2 regions of the Brevibacillus brevis NBRC 100599 genome follow, and region 1 is predicted to be linked to the other one. Evidence: a T-box and tRNA genes for the amino acid it is inferred to sense, from the RefSeq annotation. Region 1 holds a T-box; the other holds one or more tRNA genes.
What was found. The T-box of region 1 lies ahead of ileS (isoleucine--tRNA ligase). A T-box ahead of a tRNA ligase gene usually reads a tRNA of that ligase, here a tRNA-Ile.
Positions count from the first base shown of each region.

Region 2: it has a tRNA-Ile gene. The T-box ahead of ileS (isoleucine--tRNA ligase) is inferred to sense a tRNA for this amino acid. The anticodon was not compared.

Region 1 is NC_012491.1:1,576,859-1,586,144, forward strand. Features, by position in the region: gene BBR47_RS07975 (DUF1802 family protein) at 1-513, shown strand, start outside; gene BBR47_RS07980 (quinone oxidoreductase family protein) at 546-1,526, shown strand; gene BBR47_RS07985 (GNAT family N-acetyltransferase) at 1,594-2,073, shown strand; gene BBR47_RS07990 (RrF2 family transcriptional regulator) at 2,308-2,745, shown strand; gene BBR47_RS07995 (IDEAL domain-containing protein) at 2,808-3,194, shown strand; gene BBR47_RS08000 (thioredoxin family protein) at 3,224-3,787, shown strand; gene BBR47_RS08005 (MFS transporter) at 3,820-5,025, shown strand; T-box leader at 5,081-5,339, shown strand; gene ileS (isoleucine--tRNA ligase) at 5,409-8,489, shown strand; gene BBR47_RS08015 (Gfo/Idh/MocA family protein) at 8,606-9,286, shown strand, end outside.
Region 2 is NC_012491.1:4,244,087-4,253,372, reverse strand. Features, by position in the region: gene BBR47_RS20105 (PHP domain-containing protein) at 1-841, shown strand, start outside; gene BBR47_RS20100 (DUF3995 domain-containing protein) at 904-1,326, opposite strand; gene BBR47_RS20095 (TetR/AcrR family transcriptional regulator) at 1,440-1,955, opposite strand; gene BBR47_RS20090 (NAD(P)-dependent oxidoreductase) at 2,155-3,054, shown strand; gene BBR47_RS20085 (GNAT family N-acetyltransferase) at 3,161-3,616, opposite strand; gene BBR47_RS20080 (YjcG family protein) at 3,694-4,203, opposite strand; gene BBR47_RS31345 (hypothetical protein) at 4,349-4,507, shown strand; gene BBR47_RS20075 (alpha/beta hydrolase) at 4,510-5,214, opposite strand; gene BBR47_RS20070 (phosphatidylglycerophosphatase A family protein) at 5,393-5,932, shown strand; tRNA gene BBR47_RS20065 (tRNA-Ile) at 6,349-6,425, shown strand; tRNA gene BBR47_RS20060 (tRNA-Val) at 6,451-6,526, shown strand; gene BBR47_RS20050 (ankyrin repeat domain-containing protein) at 7,018-7,476, shown strand; gene BBR47_RS20045 (HD domain-containing protein) at 7,523-7,945, shown strand; gene BBR47_RS20040 (hypothetical protein) at 7,988-8,290, shown strand; gene BBR47_RS20035 (hypothetical protein) at 8,545-8,946, shown strand.

The sequences.
Region 1 (9,286 bases):
GGTGAGCAGATCATCACGATCCGCAAGGGTGGGTTATACGAAGAAACACGAGAATTCCGCTTGGAAAACAATCAATTTTATTTGTATCCGACCTATGAGCACCAGAAGCGCGACATGGTAAAGGCAGACTACCAACATCTGTTAGATGCGACCCTCGAAGGCTGGACAATGGACAAGAAGACCGTGACGATCGAATATTTTGCCGAAGTAACCGACGATGTAGAGCTGATGGACGAAGCCAAGCTGCGCGCGCTATCGCCCTTCCACATCTGGACGGAAAATTTCGCAGATGTGCGCTTGCATTGGAAGAAAAAACAGCCGCTGCACATTTTGTTCGTGCGGATGTATCGATTAGAGCAACCGGTAGAAATTCCGATTGACGCTGCTTATCAGGGCTGCAAATCCTGGCATGATCTATTGGTGGAGATTCCGCGAGCTACGTTTACGCCTGTGCTTTCCGACGAGGAGTTCGCAGGGAAAAAAGCTGCGATCATGACGATTCTGCAAAACTAACATTCCATTTTACTCTTGTCTGGAGGGTTCTCATGAAAGCGATCCTGGTAACGGAATTAGGCGGGCCAGAGACGATGAAATATGCGGAAGTCGAGATGCCGACCATGTCATCTACACAAGTCCTGATCCGCGTCGAGATGACCAGTGTCAATTTTGCCGATATCAAATCCAGGTATGGAAAAAAGGGAGCTGCCAAGCTGCCGTTTATCCCGGGACTCGATGCGACTGGCGTGATCGAACAGGTAGGGGCAGAGGTGCAAAGCCTGAAGGTGGGACAACGAGTCATTGCGTTTCCGGCCAACGGATCATACGCCGAGTATATCGTGGCGGAAGAGTGTTTGACTTTTGCACTGCCAGATCAAATCAGCACGGAAACAGCAGCCGCTTGCCCAGTCGTGTCATTTACTTCGTACCAGCTACTGGCGAAGGTTGCCCGCATTGCCAAAGGGGAAACTGTACTGATTCACGCTGCGGCAGGCGGAATTGGGACGACGGCGATTCAATTAGCCAAGCTACTCGGAGCAGGTCGTGTCATCGGAACAGTCGGTAATGAAGCAAAGGCGGAAATTGCCTTGTCAGCTGGTGCCGACCATGTGATTTGCAATGATCGCGAAGATTTTGTGGAGAGTGTACGCGCGCTGACGGATGGTGCGGGAGCCGATGTGATTTTGGACTCGATTTCTGGAACGGTGAGCGAGCGTAGTCTCGAGTGCCTCGCTTGGTACGGCCGACTCGTCCATTTTGGCAATGCCAGCGGTGAAATCGGTCAGATCAAGACAATCGATTTGCACGCAAGCTGCCGCTCTGTATTAGGCTTCAGCTTTGGTACGACACGCAAGCTGCGTCCACACTTGTTACAGGATACTGCCAAGCAAGTTTTGGACTATTTGGCGAATGGACAGCTGGATATCAAGATCGGCAAGCATTTTGCATTGGAAGAAGCAGCAAGTGCCCATGCGTTGGTAGAGAGTAGGGCGAGTACGGGAAAAGTACTGCTGGATGTGCGTTCGTAACGATGTGGAGCCCTTGCTGACTCAAAAGCGAGGGCTTATTTTCTATCATTTTGGAGAGGTGAATGCTATGCAGATGATTTCAACAAGTGAACTGGACAAAAACGTCATCACTGAATTTTTTATCAAACATTGGGGAAGTCCGCAAATGGTCATCTCCAGTGGCGTTTTCCAATGCGATGCGCTGGACGGCTACGCAGTAATGGGGGAAGAGGGTGCAATCAACGGATTTATTTCTTATGTGCTCGAAGATCAGGAATGTGAAATTATTTCCTTGGACAGTTTGATCGAAAACAAAGGAATCGGGACCGCCCTTCTCAATCAAGTAGAGCAGACCGCCAAAGAAAAAGGCTGCCACCGGATGAAGCTCATCACCACCAACGATAACCTGCACGCCATGGGCTTTTACCAAAAAAGAGGCTATCAGTTTCACGAGCTGTACATCCATGCTGTGGACAAGGCCCGGCAAATCAAACCAGAAATCCCCCTTATCGCAGACAATGGCATCCCAATCCGCGATGAAATCCTTTTTATTAAAAAGCTTTTTTGAAAATAGCCTCGCAGAACCAACTGTTGTCCGAAAAGCGAAGGTACATGTTTGGAAGGAGACCGCCCGAACGCAGTGAGGAAAAAGGCGACTGGAAAACATGTGCCTTCGCTTCCCCCAACCACCGCAGATTGAAAACCTCCAGTTTTAAAAAAAGTTTGCCCCCACACAATTGTTGACATTCGTAACTGTACGAATTAATATTACAGTACTCTTCGCAAGGAGGCCGTCTGTGACGTGAATAGTGAATTTACCATTGCTGTTCACAGCTTGGCTTTGTTGGCTCATATCCCGGAGCATATGGCAAGCAGTGAGCTCATCGCAAAAAATGTATGTACGAATCCAGCCAGAATTCGCAAAATCATGAGCATTCTGCGTAAGAACGAATTTGTGAAGACCAAAGAGGGAATTGGCGGCGGTTATATCCTCGCGTGCGACCCGAATGAGGTCACCTTGGCCGAGATATATCGTTCGATCTCGAATGGTACGCTGAAGCCGCACTGGTGTTCGGGAGATCCGCAAGAAGCGTGTCAGGTTTCTGCGAATATGCACGGAGTTATGGATCAGATTTTTACCGAAGCAGAGATGTACTTTACAAAATATTTGGAACAAATCACGATCCAAACCGTATTAGATAAAGTCCGTCATGGATGTCAGGAGAGTTCGCAACAGTAACCTTACAAATTTTTAACATGGAAACTGTAATGATTTCCGTTACAATTAGGAGGTGCACCAGAATGAATCGAGATGAGTTATTGGAAGTCGGAGAATGGGTATTAGGTAAAACCAAATTCGGCGAGTTAATTCAAGGCTTCGTCGAAACAGATGATTCATTGCGAGGTACCGCGAAAGTATATGTGGTTCAATGCGACAACGAAGAGACGATCGGCAAGCTGGTGGTGATTCCGAGACAGTGGATGGATCGCATTCCAGTAGGCTCTTTTGATGATGAAGAGCATATGCATGATTTGATCGACCTCGCACTCGTAACCAAAGACAGAGAGTGGTTTATGGACCTGACTGCCAAGGCAAGCACCATGAAACAGTCAGGGAAAGAAGCCCGCAAAACAAGAAGCTCTTCCATTCGCAATCGCTTGGGAACTTCTGCTATTTGGGAGCAATAATTTTTCACTATACAGGAGGAGTACGGAGTATGTCTGTCGTGAATCATAACAGTTGGTTTGAAAAAGGAATGAGCTTTACGGCGTACAAAGAAAGCATGAACGTCAATAAAGAAGAGCTGTCCCGTGTGTACGATCAGCTCACATTTACTGACGAGGATATGGCTGTCTGGAAGGATCTCTCCCAACGCAATTGGAAAGGGGTCGTCCTGACCGCAGACTGGTGTGGGGATGCTTCCTTATGTGTTCCTGTCATTCAGCGAATTGCCGAGGAAAGCAACATCGAATTGCGCTTTCTCATCCGTGACGAAAATCTCGAGCTGATGGATCAGTACTTGACCAATGGCACAGCACGTGCGATTCCGATCTTTATTTTCCTCGACCAGGATGGCTACGAGGCAAGAGTTTGGGGACCTCGTTCTCAAGAAGTTCAGGAAATGATTACGACTGCCCGTGCTGGATTGCCGGCTGCTGACGCTCCTGATTTTGAGGAAAAGCAAAAGGAGCTGTACCGCAACTTTAAGCAACAGATTTCAACAGACCCTGCCATTTGGCGTACGGTGATTGAGAGTGTGAAAGCGAAGCTGCAAGGCTAAAGAGAAAAATCTACAAGGATAGGACTGGATAAATGAATATGAATGCACAAGAGAATAGTGAGCGACCGATTCTCTTCCTGATGATTAACATGTTTATCGCCATGCTGGGAATTGGCTTGATTATTCCGATTTTGCCCGAGTTTCTTAAAGAGTTCGGCGCGGGTGGGGAGACGGCTGGATACCTGGTGGCGGCTTTTGGTGTGACTCAATTTCTTTTTTCTCCGATTGCGGGGGAATGGTCAGATAAGTACGGTCGTAAAATCATGATTGTAATGGGACTCGTCCTGTTTACGATCTCCAACCTGGTTTTTGCCTTGGCTGAACAGACATGGGTGCTCTACCTTTCTCGTCTGATCGGCGGGATCGGGGCAGCAGCGATGATTCCGTCGATGCTGGCATATGTAGCGGACATTACGACCGAGGATAAACGTGGAAAAGGACTGGGGATGCTCGGAGCCGCCATGTCTCTCGGATTTGTTATCGGACCTGGTATTGGCGGATTTTTGGCAGAGCTTGGCTTGCGCATGCCGTTCTACATTTCCGCGGCAGTTGGTGCGGTAGCTACACTCGGTTCCATCTTCTTCTTGTCAGAATCTCTTCCGAAAGAGAAGCAGCTCGCGTCACGAAACGCCAAAGACAAACAGGAAAACATCTTCTTACAACTCGGCAAGTCGTTCCAATCGTCGTACTTCATCATGCTGGTACTGGTCTTTACGATGACGTTTGGCTTGGCGAACTTCGAAGTTATCTTCCCGCTGTTCGTCGATGCAAAGTTCGCTTATACTCCACGTGATATTTCCATCATTATCACAGTGGGAGCACTTGCCGGTACGATTGTGCAGGCAGCGCTGATCGGCAAGCTCATTACTCGTTTTGGCGAGAAAAAACTCATTAACGTGACGTTCTTCTTGTCTGCTGTTTCGATGGTGATGATGTTATTGTCGGGTAACTTCTGGTATATGCTGATTATGACGGTTCTCTTCTTTACCCTGACGTCGATTATGCGTCCAGCAATCAACACGCTGATCTCCAAGCGTGCGGGGGATGAACAGGGCTTCGTAGCGGGGATGAACAATGCGTATATGAGTCTGGGGAATATTTTTGGCCCAGCAGTGGCAGGTACGTTGTACGGGGTGCATTTGAACGCACCGTATTTGTTCGGCGCGATTATCCTGGTTCTTAGCTTGTTCTTGTCGCAGGTGGAAAGCCGTCGCAGCGTGAAGCGCGTCGTGGCCTAACCCTTGACAGTTTTTAGAAAACCGTGTAAAAAGTAAAGTAATAAAAATAACACCAACAAATTCATTGACGAGAAAGAGTAAGCTAATCCCCTTGTTCCCCAGAGAGTTGGCCCTAGTGCTGAAAGCCAACGTTCAAGACTTAGCCGAAAATCCTCTCCGAGAAGGAAAGCTGAAGCATTTGGAGTAAGCTGACCCGGAATCCCACCGTTACAAGGGACGCGTATGATGGTACGTAGTAGAGGTGCCGAAATGACATGCTTGCATGAAGATTTCGGAACAAGGGTGGTATCGCGAGATCAAATCTCGTCCCTTAGGGGGCGGGATTTTTTTGCGTTCTATGAACCTACACTTCTACGCAAACTACAGAAGAGGGAGTGTACATGATGAGGAAAGTAGACGTAAAAGAAAAAGCAAGGGCACGAGAGTTACGTGTTTTGGAACAGTGGAGGAAAAACGATACATTCCGCAAGTCAATGGACAATCGGCTGGGAATGCCAAACTTCGTCTTTTATGAAGGTCCTCCGACCGCCAACGGACAGCCGCATATCGGTCACGTGCTCGGACGGGTCATCAAGGATTTTATCGGGCGCTACAAAACGATGTCCGGCTACCGTGTCGTCCGCAAAGCAGGCTGGGATACACATGGTCTTCCGGTAGAGCTTGGGGTGGAAAAGCGACTTGGCATTTCCGGCAAGCAGGAGATCGAAAACTACGGGGTGGCCAAGTTTGTCGAGGAGTGCAAAAACAGCGTATTCGAGTACGAAAAGCAATGGCGTGAGCTGACGGAAGGCATCGCCTATTGGACGGATATGGAGCATCCATATGTGACGCTGACCAACGATTACATCGAAAGCGTCTGGCACATTCTTTCTGACATTCATAAAAAAGAACTGCTGTACAAAGGGCATCGTGTCAGTCCGTATTGCCCGGATTGCCAGACGACGCTCAGCTCCCATGAAGTGGCGCAAGGCTATGAAGACGTGAAGGACTTGAGTGCAACGGTCAAATTCAAAAGCAAGACAAGCGATGACTACTTCCTCGCGTGGACGACAACGCCATGGACACTTCCAGCCAACGTGGCTTTGGCTGTAAACAAAGAGCTCGATTACGTGCGGGTGAAGCACAAGGATGAAGTGTACGTCGTAGCAAAAAATCTCGCGGAGAAAGTCTTCAAGGAAGACTACGAGGTTTTGACCACGCACAAAGGCGCAGAATTGGTCGGTACCCCGTATGAGCCGCCTTTTGGCTATATCAAGGTAAACCATGGGCATATCGTCGTCGATGCGGACTATGTCAGTGATACGAGCGGAACGGGTATCGTGCATACTGCGCCAGCGCATGGGGAGGATGACTATCGCACGACCCGTCAGCATGGACTTGATTTCGTGAACGTCGTGAATTTGGCTGGTCGTTATACGGATCAAATCTCAGATTTCGCAGGTCGGTTCGTGAAGGATTGCGACGTCGATATCGTTAAAGACTTGTCACATCGCGGTCTGCTGTTTTCCAAGGAACGCTACGAGCATAGCTATCCGTTCTGCTGGCGCTGCAAATCGCCACTGCTCTACTATGCGATGGAGAGCTGGTTCATCAAAACGACAGCGATCAAGGATCAGCTGATCGAAAACAATAGCAAGATCGACTGGTATCCGGGCCACTTGCGCGAAGGGCGCTTCGGGAAATTCCTCGAAGAGCTTGTAGACTGGAATATTAGCCGCAACCGGTATTGGGGAACGCCGCTCAATTTATGGCTTTGTCAGGATTGTGGCAGCGAATATGCGCCAGGCAGTGTAAAAGAGTTGCGTGAGAAATCTGTGGCACCAATCGACGAGAAGCTGGAGCTGCATAAGCCGTTTGTGGATGAGGTGAAGCTGCGCTGCTCTTGCGGCGGTACGATGGAGCGGACTCCTGAGGTCATCGATGTGTGGTTCGACAGTGGTTCGATGCCGTTTGCTCAATACCATCATCCATTCGGAGACGAAAAGGTGTTCGAGGAGCAGTACCCAGCCGACATCATTTCGGAAGGAATCGATCAGACGCGGGGCTGGTTCTTCAGCTTGTTGGCAGTCTCTACCCTGTATAACGGAAAAGCACCCTACAAGGCGGTCATCTCTACCGGTCACGTTTTGGATGAACACGGTCAGAAGATGTCTAAAAGCAAAGGAAACGGGATCGATCCGTGGGAGGTAATCGAGGAGTTCGGTGCAGATGCGTTCCGTTGGGCGCTTTTGTCTGACAGTGCGCCGTGGAGCAGTAAGCGCTTCTCCAAGCGGATCGTCGCCGAGGCGAAGTACAAAGTGATCGATAAGATCCATAGCACGCATGATTTTTATTCGTTATACGGCTTGATCGATGCATTCAAGCCAGAAGAGCATCCAACACAACCACCTGTGAACAAGCTGGATCGTTGGATATTTTCCCGCTTGAATACCACCTTGCAGCACGTGGTAAAAGGTCTGGAAACCTACGATTTCATGAATCCGGCGGGGCATATCGAAGCGTTCGTCGACGAGTTAAGCAACTGGTACATCCGTCGTTCGCGGGATCGTTTCTGGAGCAGCGGGATGACGCCTGACAAAGTATCTGCTTACCAGACCCTGCGAGAAGTGTTGCTGACGCTGGCGAAGATGATCGCACCATACGCGCCGCTGATCGCAGAAGATTTGTATGGCAATCTGGGGGGAGAAGGCAGCGTTCATTTGACTGACTATCCGAAAGTGAACACAGAAGCAATCGACGAAACCCTTGAGCGGGACATGGAAACGGCTCGAAACATCGTGGAGCTGGCGCGAAATGTCCGCAACGAAACCGGACTCAAGACCAGACAGCCTCTGTCCGAGCTGATCGTAACGATGGAGCAGCCATTTAACCTCGAGCGATTTGCTAGCATCATCGAAGACGAGATCAATGTCAAAAACATTCGGGTAGAGCAAAGCGACAGCAGCTTTGTGACGTATCATTTCAAGCTCAACCTGAAGGTAGCCGGGAAAAAATATGGCCAGCTCGTTGGGCCAATCCAAGGGTATTTAAAAGAATTGGAAGCAGCCGATGCACAGAAGGCAGTGGACAATGGCTACTTGGATGTGGAGGTCGCAGGCGAGAGGGTGCGGCTTACGCTAGATGAGCTGCTTGTGGAAAAGCAAGGGAAGCAAGGCTTCGCTTCTGCATCCGGCTATCAGCTTCACGTGGCCTTGAATACGACACTCACAGAAGAGCTTGAGCAAGAAGGCTTGGTTCGTGAGGTCATCCGTGTCATTCAGGATGCACGCAAAAAGCTGGATTTGCCTATCGATAAACGTGTCCAGCTCACCTTGGATGTGGACGATGAGCTACGAGCAGCATTAGAGCGCTTTGATCATGTTTTGCGTGGGAGCGTACTCGTTTCAGATGTGTCTTTTGCGAAAATAGCAGATAGGGAAACCGTTTCGATCGGAGACAAAACTTTAGGCTTGCACATCGGGTAAAAAAGGAAGCACAGCAGCAGCTGACAATCTGAGCTTTTCAGAAGGAATGTTCAAATCAATGGAGAAAGGGGTAGAGGCACGAAGACGAACATTCATCAGGAAGCGAGGAAAGGCAGATGGATCAAGTGAAATGGAACGTTGGGGTGATTGGTGCAGGCGTCATGGGCGAACGCATGATGAACGCGATCCGTACCCACGAAAAATTTCGAGTAGCTGCAGTGAGTGATGTATCAGCGGAAAGAGCACAGGAAGCCGCGCAAAAGTCCGGCGATGTGCCTTGGTACACAAATTATAAGGAATTATTGAAAAAGGTAGAGCTGGACGTCATCTATTTGGCAGTTCCTCCGAAATTCCATCATGTGATTGCCCTGGATGTGCTGGCACACAAAAAGCATTTGCTCTGTGAAAAGCCGTTGGCTAATTCCTTGACAGAAGCGCAAGAAATGTTGGAAGCAGCAAATAACGCAGGGGTTGTCCATGCGATGAACTTCCCGCTCTACTATCAAAGTGTTTTTCCTGAACTAACCCGCAGACTCGAAGCAATCGGAGATGTCCGCCGTATCGATATCCTGACGCATTTTCACCAGTGGCCGCGTCCATGGCAGCAAACACCTTGGCTGGCTGGTCGTGAGCAAGGCGGTTTCATCCGTGAAGTGCTGCCTCATTTCACTCACCTGACTTACGAGCTCTTCGGAGACCTGCATGTAGTCCACTCAGAGGTAGACTATCCAGCAGATCCTGCGCTATGTGAGACAGGTGTATCGGCCATTCTGCATCTGACAGATGGTACCCCGGTT
Region 2 (9,286 bases), 2.7 Mb from region 1:
ACTTATGGCAGATTTGCATACCCATACAAAAGCGTCAGACGGTACCTGCGAGCCGGCGGAAAACGTACGCTTGGCGAAGGAGGCAGGACTTGCTGCACTGGCGATCACGGATCACGACACGGTAGCAGGGATTCCAGAAGCAATGGAGGCTGCCCGTGCACTCGGCGTGGAAATCATTCCAGGAGTGGAAGTGAGCTCCGTAGGGAAGGGGCAGGATATTCACGTTCTCGGCTATTTTGTCCCGTATGAAGACCCAGCTTTTGAAGAGCGTCTCTTTCGTCTGCGAGAGACGCGGCATGAGCGTAACCAACTGTTGATCGCACGGCTACAGGAACTCGGTATCGACATTTCCTTGGAAAAGGTATACCGCCGCAAGCAGGGCACGGACAAAAACATCGGGCGACCGCATATTGCAGAAGAACTGATGGAGCTGGGTGTCGTTTCAACGATTGCAGAGGCCTTCGATAAATACTTGGGCAAAGGGGGAGCGGCTTATGTCAATCCTCCACGCATTACCCCGCAGGAAGCGATTACGATGATCAAAGAGGCTGGCGGAGTGGCGGTGCTGGCTCATCCGGGTCTGTATGACGATGATGAGCTCGTCCAGGAGTTGATTGTATTCGGATTGGATGGGATTGAAGTCAATCACCCGGACAATGATGAGGTACAAAAAATGCGCTACAGCAAGTGGGCAGCGCAATACGGAATGGTTGTCACCGGCGGTTCTGATTTCCATGGATGGCGTGGAGAGGAGCCGTTTCATGCGATGCTTGGCTCTCATACCGCAGGGATGGATGCTGTTGAACAGCTACGGGCGATTGCGGAGAAGCGGAAGGCGTAATACATCTAAACATAATGGAAGCGACCCTCTTCTCTTTTATGGGAAGAGGGTCTTTGGTGAGCTCAAAACAATGCGAGCAGAAAGGATAACCCTAACCACAAGCAAAGAGGAGTATACAATGCCGTATCTTGACGAGCAAACTTCGTATTTTTTACTTTTTTAAAAAAGCCAATGTAGTTGAAGTCTCCCACAGCGCGCAGGACAAATACAGCAGCACAGACCATGCATCCCCATTGAATCAAAGAAGGGGAGAGTACGGGTGATAGATAGCCGCTCTGGGCGAGCAAAATGTAACCGGCACAAGCCAACAAGCAGGCAACGATGATCGTTCCGCCTTTCCCAGGGGAAAAAGTCCGGCGTGCATGATCGGCTGTTGTGGGAATAACGGAATCGATCCCCCATTTTCCTCCGAAGGCCCAATAAAAATGCAGCAAGGACACGATGACCAAGAAGATAGCAGATGAGATGGGAAAAACATGTGTCATAGAAATACCTCCTATTGATTTGTAAGGTCTTTTTGGAAGATACGCATCCGTATGTTTTGGGTAAAAAACCCCTGCACGAGACAATCTGTCCGGTAGAAAGGGGGAGGTGGGAATCAAATCCAGGTCATAAAATGTTCCAAGGGTGCGGACATATCAAAAGGCGTTTCCAGCTCTCGGCGAACCAGCCAACCAATATAGAGGAGGTACGCGAGTTGAGCGCGTGCCTTTGCATCAGCGGGAGCCAGCCCTTTTTTCTCATACAGGGAGGCTACGAAACCGATCCTGCGCTGCTCGATTTCCACTAGACGTTTGGAAAGGGCAGGATGCTGTTTTGCCCAATTGTAGATAGCGGCTTCGGTTTTTCGCTCGCTACTAAAAGCGCTCGACAAAAGCTGTTCCAACGACATGCTGTCCGAGTGTGGCGCTCGAATGATCCGCTCCGTGGCATGCTCCTCCCAATAATCGATCATGGAGTCTAACAGTGCTTGACGATCGGGAAAGTGATGATAAAAGCTCCCCTTGCTGATCTTCAGTTTTCTGGCAAGAGGCTCCACACGAACAGCGTCAATGCCTGCTTCAGCCAACATATCGAGCCCCGCCCGAATCCAATCTTCACGTACGTATTGCATGGTTCACCTCAAAAGATACGGTATCGTATGTTTCTGGTTCCATGTTATTCCACTGGGTGTGAAGTGTCAAGAAGAGTTGATTTTTGTATTGACATTCACACTAGTGTAAAGCTATAGAATCGCAATCAAGAGCGGTAGACCTTGCATGTAGCGCCGGATCTTCTCGCTTGGAAAAATAAAACGAATGGAGTGTCGACCTGTGAATTCAGCATCAATTCCTGCGTCTGTAACTGTTATTGGCCTTGGCAATATGGGAGTAGCACTCGCGGATGCTTTTCTAAAAGGCGGTCATCCAACGACTGTCTGGAATCGTTCAGCAGATAAAGCCAACGGTCTGGTTGAGAAGGGAGCAGTGCTGGCGGGCAGTGTGAGAGAGGCAATCGCGGCAAGCAACTTGGTCGTTGTTTGCTTATCAACCTACAAAGTCATGCAAGAGCAGCTTGCGCCCTTAGAAAATGAATTATCAGGGCGTGTCATCGTCAACCTCACTACAGGAACACCGGAGGATGCACGCAAGACAGCCAAGTGGGTAAGCGAGCACGGTGGGCAATATCTGGATGGAGCGATCATGGCTATCCCTCAAATGATTGGACTGCCCGAAACACTCATTTTCTACGGTGGGTCGAAGGCTCTATTTGAAGCATATGAACCGACATTGAAACTGTTGGGAGGTAACGCTGCCTATCTCGGTGAAGACTATGGTGTTCCGTTGATCTATGATTTGTCGCTGCTTACCATGATGTATGGGGCTTGGTATGGCTCCATGCATGCACATGCCCTATTAAGTACGGCAAACATAACAGGAACAGAGTTTCTTCCATACGCAACCAACTGGGTAAATCACTTGATTGCCCCGCTCTTAACAGATCCGGTTGCCGCACGGGCACGTGATGAAGGAAACTTCACGACAGATGTGTCCAATTTGAATACGAACAAACTAGGACTTGAACACATCATCCATGCCAGCCAGGAACAGGGAATCACTGTTGAGTGGTTAATGCCATTGCTAACATTGGCCACACAGAAAGTAGCAGAGGGCTACGGTGCTGACTCTTTTGATCGCGTCATTGAGGCCATCCGGAAACCATTGGTGAAATAATTCTTTTCTCTGGGGCAAATGAAAAACAACCTCGTTTCGCATGCTGATCATAACGAAAACGAGGTTGTTTTTCTGAAAGAGGGAATGGAGCTGCACGCAGTTTCCCTTATGCGCGAATGGATTTGACCATCGCAATATGCTCGATACCTGCATCGTCAAATAAGTCACCAAAAGGTTCATAGCCGAGCTTTTCATAAAACCGTTGGGCTTGCGTCTGTGCATTCAGCTTCAGGCTGTCATACCCGTGTTGTTTGGACAGCTCTTCCATCTCAAGCATGATTTGGCGGCCCAGCCCGGTACCGCGTTCTGTTTTGGCAACCGCCACCCGTTCGATTTTTCCCACTCCAGGTGCGTAGGTGCGGATACGGCTAGCGCCCACTGGCTTTCCATCGCGGTAGGCCACAAAATGAATCGTCCCGCCATCAAGGGTGTCATGCTCATCGATTTCCAATTCTTCTGGTACTTCCTGTTCCTCGATGAAAACGATTCGGCGTACCGACAGGGCATCCGCCAATTCTTGTTCCGTGGTGACTCTTTGGATCTGGTAGGTTTGAAGGTTCATCGTATTCGTCCTTTTTTAGAAAATATCCCTCCCTACGATGGAGACGCAGGGAGGGTTGGTGGTTGAGGATAGGGTGTTTATTTTTTGAGAAGGAAAGTCTGGTAAACGCTCCAGATGCCATCTTCGAGCTGATAAACCAAGTGGAAGCGATCAATTTCGCTGTTTAGGTCAATTTTTGCCATGCTTAGTTGACCGGTTACATCACGCAGCTCATCGTCGGACAGGTCACGCCCGATGGTCAGATGCGGTACGTATGCGTAGGTTTCTTTTTCATTCACACACTGATTGGCAATCTTTTGATGCAGTTCGTTAAATGGTTCTTTGTTTTGCACAGCCAAATAGATCACATTGGTGGTAGGGTGGAAAGAAGATACCCGATGGAAATGAGCCGAAAAACTGTCAGTAGAGGAGGCAACCTGCTCCAGATGGCTCACCAGCTCAGGCAGCTTCGCTTCGTCCAGCTCAAAGGCTTCCTTCAAACGGATATACGGAGGAACCAAAGCATAGCCCGGGTCATAACGTTTCCGGTAAGAGTTGGCTACTTCTTGCACTTTGCTAGATGGGAATATTACGATACTGTACATCATCAGAACCACTCCTCCTTACTATCTATCATGCTCTACAAGATATTATTTTAACAGAAAATTCTTCATTTGTGTAATGTTAAGCGTGGGTCCGTATATTCCTTGCGCCAAAGGAAAGACTGTGTAGTGCAAGGAGGTGCCGCATGGCATGCATACGGCTATGATGATCACATTCATTTTTCTCGTCCTGCTTCTACTGTCTGTGCTGACCTTCACGATCTTGACTGCGATCCGAAAAGGAGAATTCGAAGAGGCTCTCGTATCGACGATCAAGGATGAAGGTCCACAAGAAGAACAGCCACGGTAAGTTTACCCGTAAAGCGTCTTTAGCATACGCGGTAGATTGCGCTGCCAGTGGCCCCACGTATGGTCACCCTCAAACGTTTCATAAATGAGGGTGGCTTTTTTCGTGCCCAAAATCTCGCGCAATTCCTCATTGGCCGCAAGAAGATTCAATGTGCCACGCCCCGTGCTTACTGCCGTTTCCTCCGTCCCAATTTCCAAATAAATGGTTTGTGGCACGGAAAAGTCAGCGTCCGCTACCAGACGATTTAGCTTTGCGTCCATGGCAATCGACTGGCAGGCAACTTGTCCAAACGTATGTGGATAGTTAAGCGCAGTGAATAGAGAGACAACCCCGCCCAAAGATTCGCCAAGAAGTGTTCGTGCGTTTCCCAAAGGATGTGTGGAGTAATGCGTATCGACATAGCTCACTACCTCTTCGGCGAGGAAGCGTCGGTAGGCCATGTGCTCCTTACCATCCGGATGATAACGGTCGTTCCGTCTGCTTTTCTCGACAGGGAGAAAGACAGCGATGATATCAGGCAATTCTTTGTCCCCATTTAATTGATCAAGCAAAGAAGCCATTCTACCCATCGCCAAGTAATCTTCCCCGTCCTGTACGTAGAGGACTGGATACGAGTAGAGTGGCGAGTAGCGTTGGGGTGTGTAGACAATCAGCTTTTCCGGCGTCCCCAAATGCCGGCTTTCCAAGATGATTTCCTCAAGGGCCACTGCGTTGTCCTCCTTATTGGGATATTCCTGTTCATTATTATACAGGAGCGAGCGGGCATGCCCAATAGTTTGGGTGTAGAGTTCGGCATTGGGCGAAAGATTGTCGCAATTTGGCTCGTGTGTGATACTATGGTAGGAAAACGACTTCACTCGATTTGTGGAAGGGGTTGTCTCTTATATGAAGAAGCAAGTACACAGCATCGAAGTCAGAAACGCTGCTCTCGCACGTTTGGCAGAACGCGGAGTGACGTTGGATGATATCGCAGAGATCGTCTATCTCATGCAGTCGCCGTACCATCCAGATCTCACAATGGCGCAGTGCATCGAGAGCGTGAAAGCGGTCTTGGAAAAAAGGGAAATGCAGCACGCCATCCTGGTTGGCGTTGAGTTGGATACGTTAGCAGAGAAAGGCCTCTTGTCCGAGCCGCTCCAATCCATCATTGCGTCAGATGAAGGACTATTCGGATGCGACGAAACATTGGCGCTAGGCTCCGTATTTGGATATGGAAGTATCGCGGTGACCACCTTTGGGCATTTGGATAAGCACAAGGTCGGGGTGATTAAAAGGCTTGATACCAAGTCGGGAGAGGGACGTGTTCACACGTTTTTGGACGACCTCGTGGCGAGTGTGGCGGCCAATGCGTCTAGCCGCATGGCCCATCGGATGAGAGATGAGCAGGAGGCCGAGTTGGCACAAAATGAGGCGTCGAAGCAATAGAAAGCCGAGCTGCGTGTCGAGGAGAAAGCGAAAGGGACGGAGCAGGCGAGGTAGGTTAGGGTTGGGATGAGGGTGTTTGATTCAATCGTTACCTAATTATCTTGTTTGTTGTTGTTAGCTTTATTGGATCTTTTTTGTCTGACAGAGTCAATTCTCCACTGGTGTAGCTCATATGCTTGATGCAGCCATGTAAGAAGTGATGCCATCAGGTAGGTGATCTCCCTGTTTTGTAGGGGGATGTGGGCAGCAGCGGTGGGGAATGGCTTTTTACAAGGGAAAACAAGCCTGATTTCACTGGGTTTCTTAGTGTTCTTTTGGTACGAGTGAAAATTTTTACAAGAAATTATTCATTTCCTCTTGAAATCCATTTTACGATGCTGTATAGTAATAAATGTGATCGACGTCCGATACGATTCGGGCCCTTAGCTCAGTTGGTCAGAGCGGTCGGCTCATAACCGATTGGTCGTAGGTTCGAGTCCTACAGGGCCCACCATTAAACGATCACACACATATTCCATGATCCGGTAGCTCAGTTGGGAGAGCACCATCTTGACAGGGTGGGGGTCGCTGGTTCGAACCCAGTCCGGATCACCATAGAATAACTGCTGAAACCCTTGGTAATCAAGGGTTTTTCTTATTTTACTTCCCTTTAATTTTCTTCGTTGCTACCTATACTGGGGACGGATTGGGGACGGAATACTTACATCGGGGGAATATGGGGGTCATACAGTCTCGCGACTACTATGATTCTGTTTTGGCAGTAAAATGTTATCGAACTGTTTTGCTGCGGAATGGTCAGCAGACTTAAGAGGGTTGTTGATGATTCCAATGTAATGGATTGGAACAATAATTATTATGGCAGATACTATTCCTATATGGATGATCAAGAGGATGCATTTAAACAAGCAAAGCCATTCTTGATTTTGGCTGAAAGTAAAGTGCAATCCTCTGACTATAAAAAAGTGTACAATGGAAATTGGTATAAATAATTGTTTGAATCTGAAACCTGTTGCTACTATGTAACAGGTTTTCTAAATATCTAGTCGAATAGGTTATTATGAAAAAATAGCATCGAGGTGCCAGTTATGAAAAAACGCTATATATTCTTAAGTGTATTTCTGTTTATATTTGGAGTTTTTTTCTATAAGTTAACTGGTGGTATCGCTAAAGATGTACCTAATTTTAACAGCGTTTATGATGAGTCTTTTAATCCTCAGGAGTTTATTAAGTCAGCAAGAAGCGGCGATCTGAACAAAGTGAAGTTCCACATTGAGAAAAATATCGATCCCAATGTAACTAATAGTGACGGAAGGACTGCCCTCTTAGGTGCTGTTATTGAAAAACAATATGAAGTCGTAGATTACTTACTTCTTAATAAGGCTGACCCGAACAAGAAAGATAACTACGAACAATCACCACTCAAAACAGCAATGGAAATAAAGGATAAAAAACTGATTGAGCTGCTCCAACGTAATGGGGCTAAGAATGAACAGGTAGGCGTTAGGCGAGGACTATTGCTTACTGAACCAAGTAAGGATATTTGAGATGATTCCTTTTAAATTGGGGAATTCATGAGGAAGGGGAATGCAAATGAGTACATTAGAAAAAGCAATTGTGATTGCAACACAAGCTCATGCTGGACAAGTCGATAAGGGTGGCAACCCATATATACTCCACCCTTTGCGAATCATGTTAAAGATGTCGACTGTAGAAACTATGATATCAGCTGTTTTACACGATGTGCTTGAGGATACAGATGTTACAGTGGGAGAGCTTCGAAACGAAGGGTTCTCTGAGGAAATCATTGCGGCAGTTATTGCTTTGACTAGAAATGATGACGAAACATATATGGAATTCGTCGGAAGAACAAAGCAAAATCCAATCGCAAGGTTAGTGAAGTTGGGTGACTTAGAGGACAATAGTGATTTGTCAAGGATTCCAGAGCCAACTGAGAAAGACCATGAGCGACTGCTACGCTATAAGAGAGCCATTAAAGAACTGCTTTCAATATAGAACGCGAGCGGGAAATGATTAAAAGTGTTTTGGGAGGCTGTAATGCAGTTTGAAGGCATAGACTGGACAGAACTATCGATTTATTTTGAAGTTGTTGAACAAAATTATGATGGTGGTCAGGATGAGAAAGTATTAATTTTGACTAAGGATTTTCTCCGGTCTACGTTAATGTCAGATCGAGAACCAGAAGTTGCTAATGGAATAAGGCAATTTTTAGCGAAATTATATAAGAACTCGATAGAACATAAGCACAATGCTCCGATTTGGAAAGGACTGCTTGAAGTAAATGATGATTTTACCTTAATTAAATACACTATACTTCTATTAGAACATATGTGGTATTAAGGAAGTCATATGAAATCTTAATTTGTATGTACTTGCCTTGCTAAATCTGTTGATGATGGATGGTTCATATATGAATGTAAGAAGGCTGCCGAATGCAGTCTTTTCTTTTTATAAACCGAATCCCAGTTTGTTTTATTTCGTACTAAGAAACTGTAATGAACGAAATTATTTACAATATATGGTAATTAATGTATATTGAAATTGCCCAAATCGAAAATGATTTCGGGCACAAAGAAAAAGTGGGAGTGGTAAGAATGAAGAAGTTAATCACTGGTATTGCAGCATTGGCAATTATGACTTCAGCAGTTCCTGCATTTGCAAAAGAAGCACAGCAAGCTCCAACGACCACAGTCTCTACAAAAATTTCTGCATCTAACAAAGCTCTGGCATCCTATGTGAGAATGTATGTAGATTGGAATGATGTTCCCAACGCAGAAACTTACGAAGTATCTGTTACAAATCTTACTGATAGTTACGTGTATGAAAGAAATAGACGTGCAACTAGTGATTTTACCACTGGGGATCTTTATGTAGGAAAGAATTTCATTATTTCCGTTGTTGCGTATGATAAAAACAGCAATACCATAGCTTCAGGAAATACAGGCGTATTTCAAGCAAAAGAGAACGTGACCTCCACATATATTTGGATTAGATAGGATAGCAGATTCAAGGAGAATCAACAGACTGTTGCCCCATGACAGTCTGTTGATCTTATATTAAATAAAAAAATACAAACACTGATTCGAAAGGTAATGATTGGGATAAAATATAAGATTCGGAGAAATACACATGAAAAATCAAATGTGCATATGTAGACAAAAAATGTAATTTCATTTTATTAACATGGATACAGACGATGATTAATACCATGGCGATGGGATACTTTACTTAACATTAAAGAGATGGCTGCAAAAACGTATGCTGTGATTGTGGACTATGTAGAATCTAGCGGGGACATTTGCTATAAAAGAAAAGAAATGTAAGTGTGGGACAGAT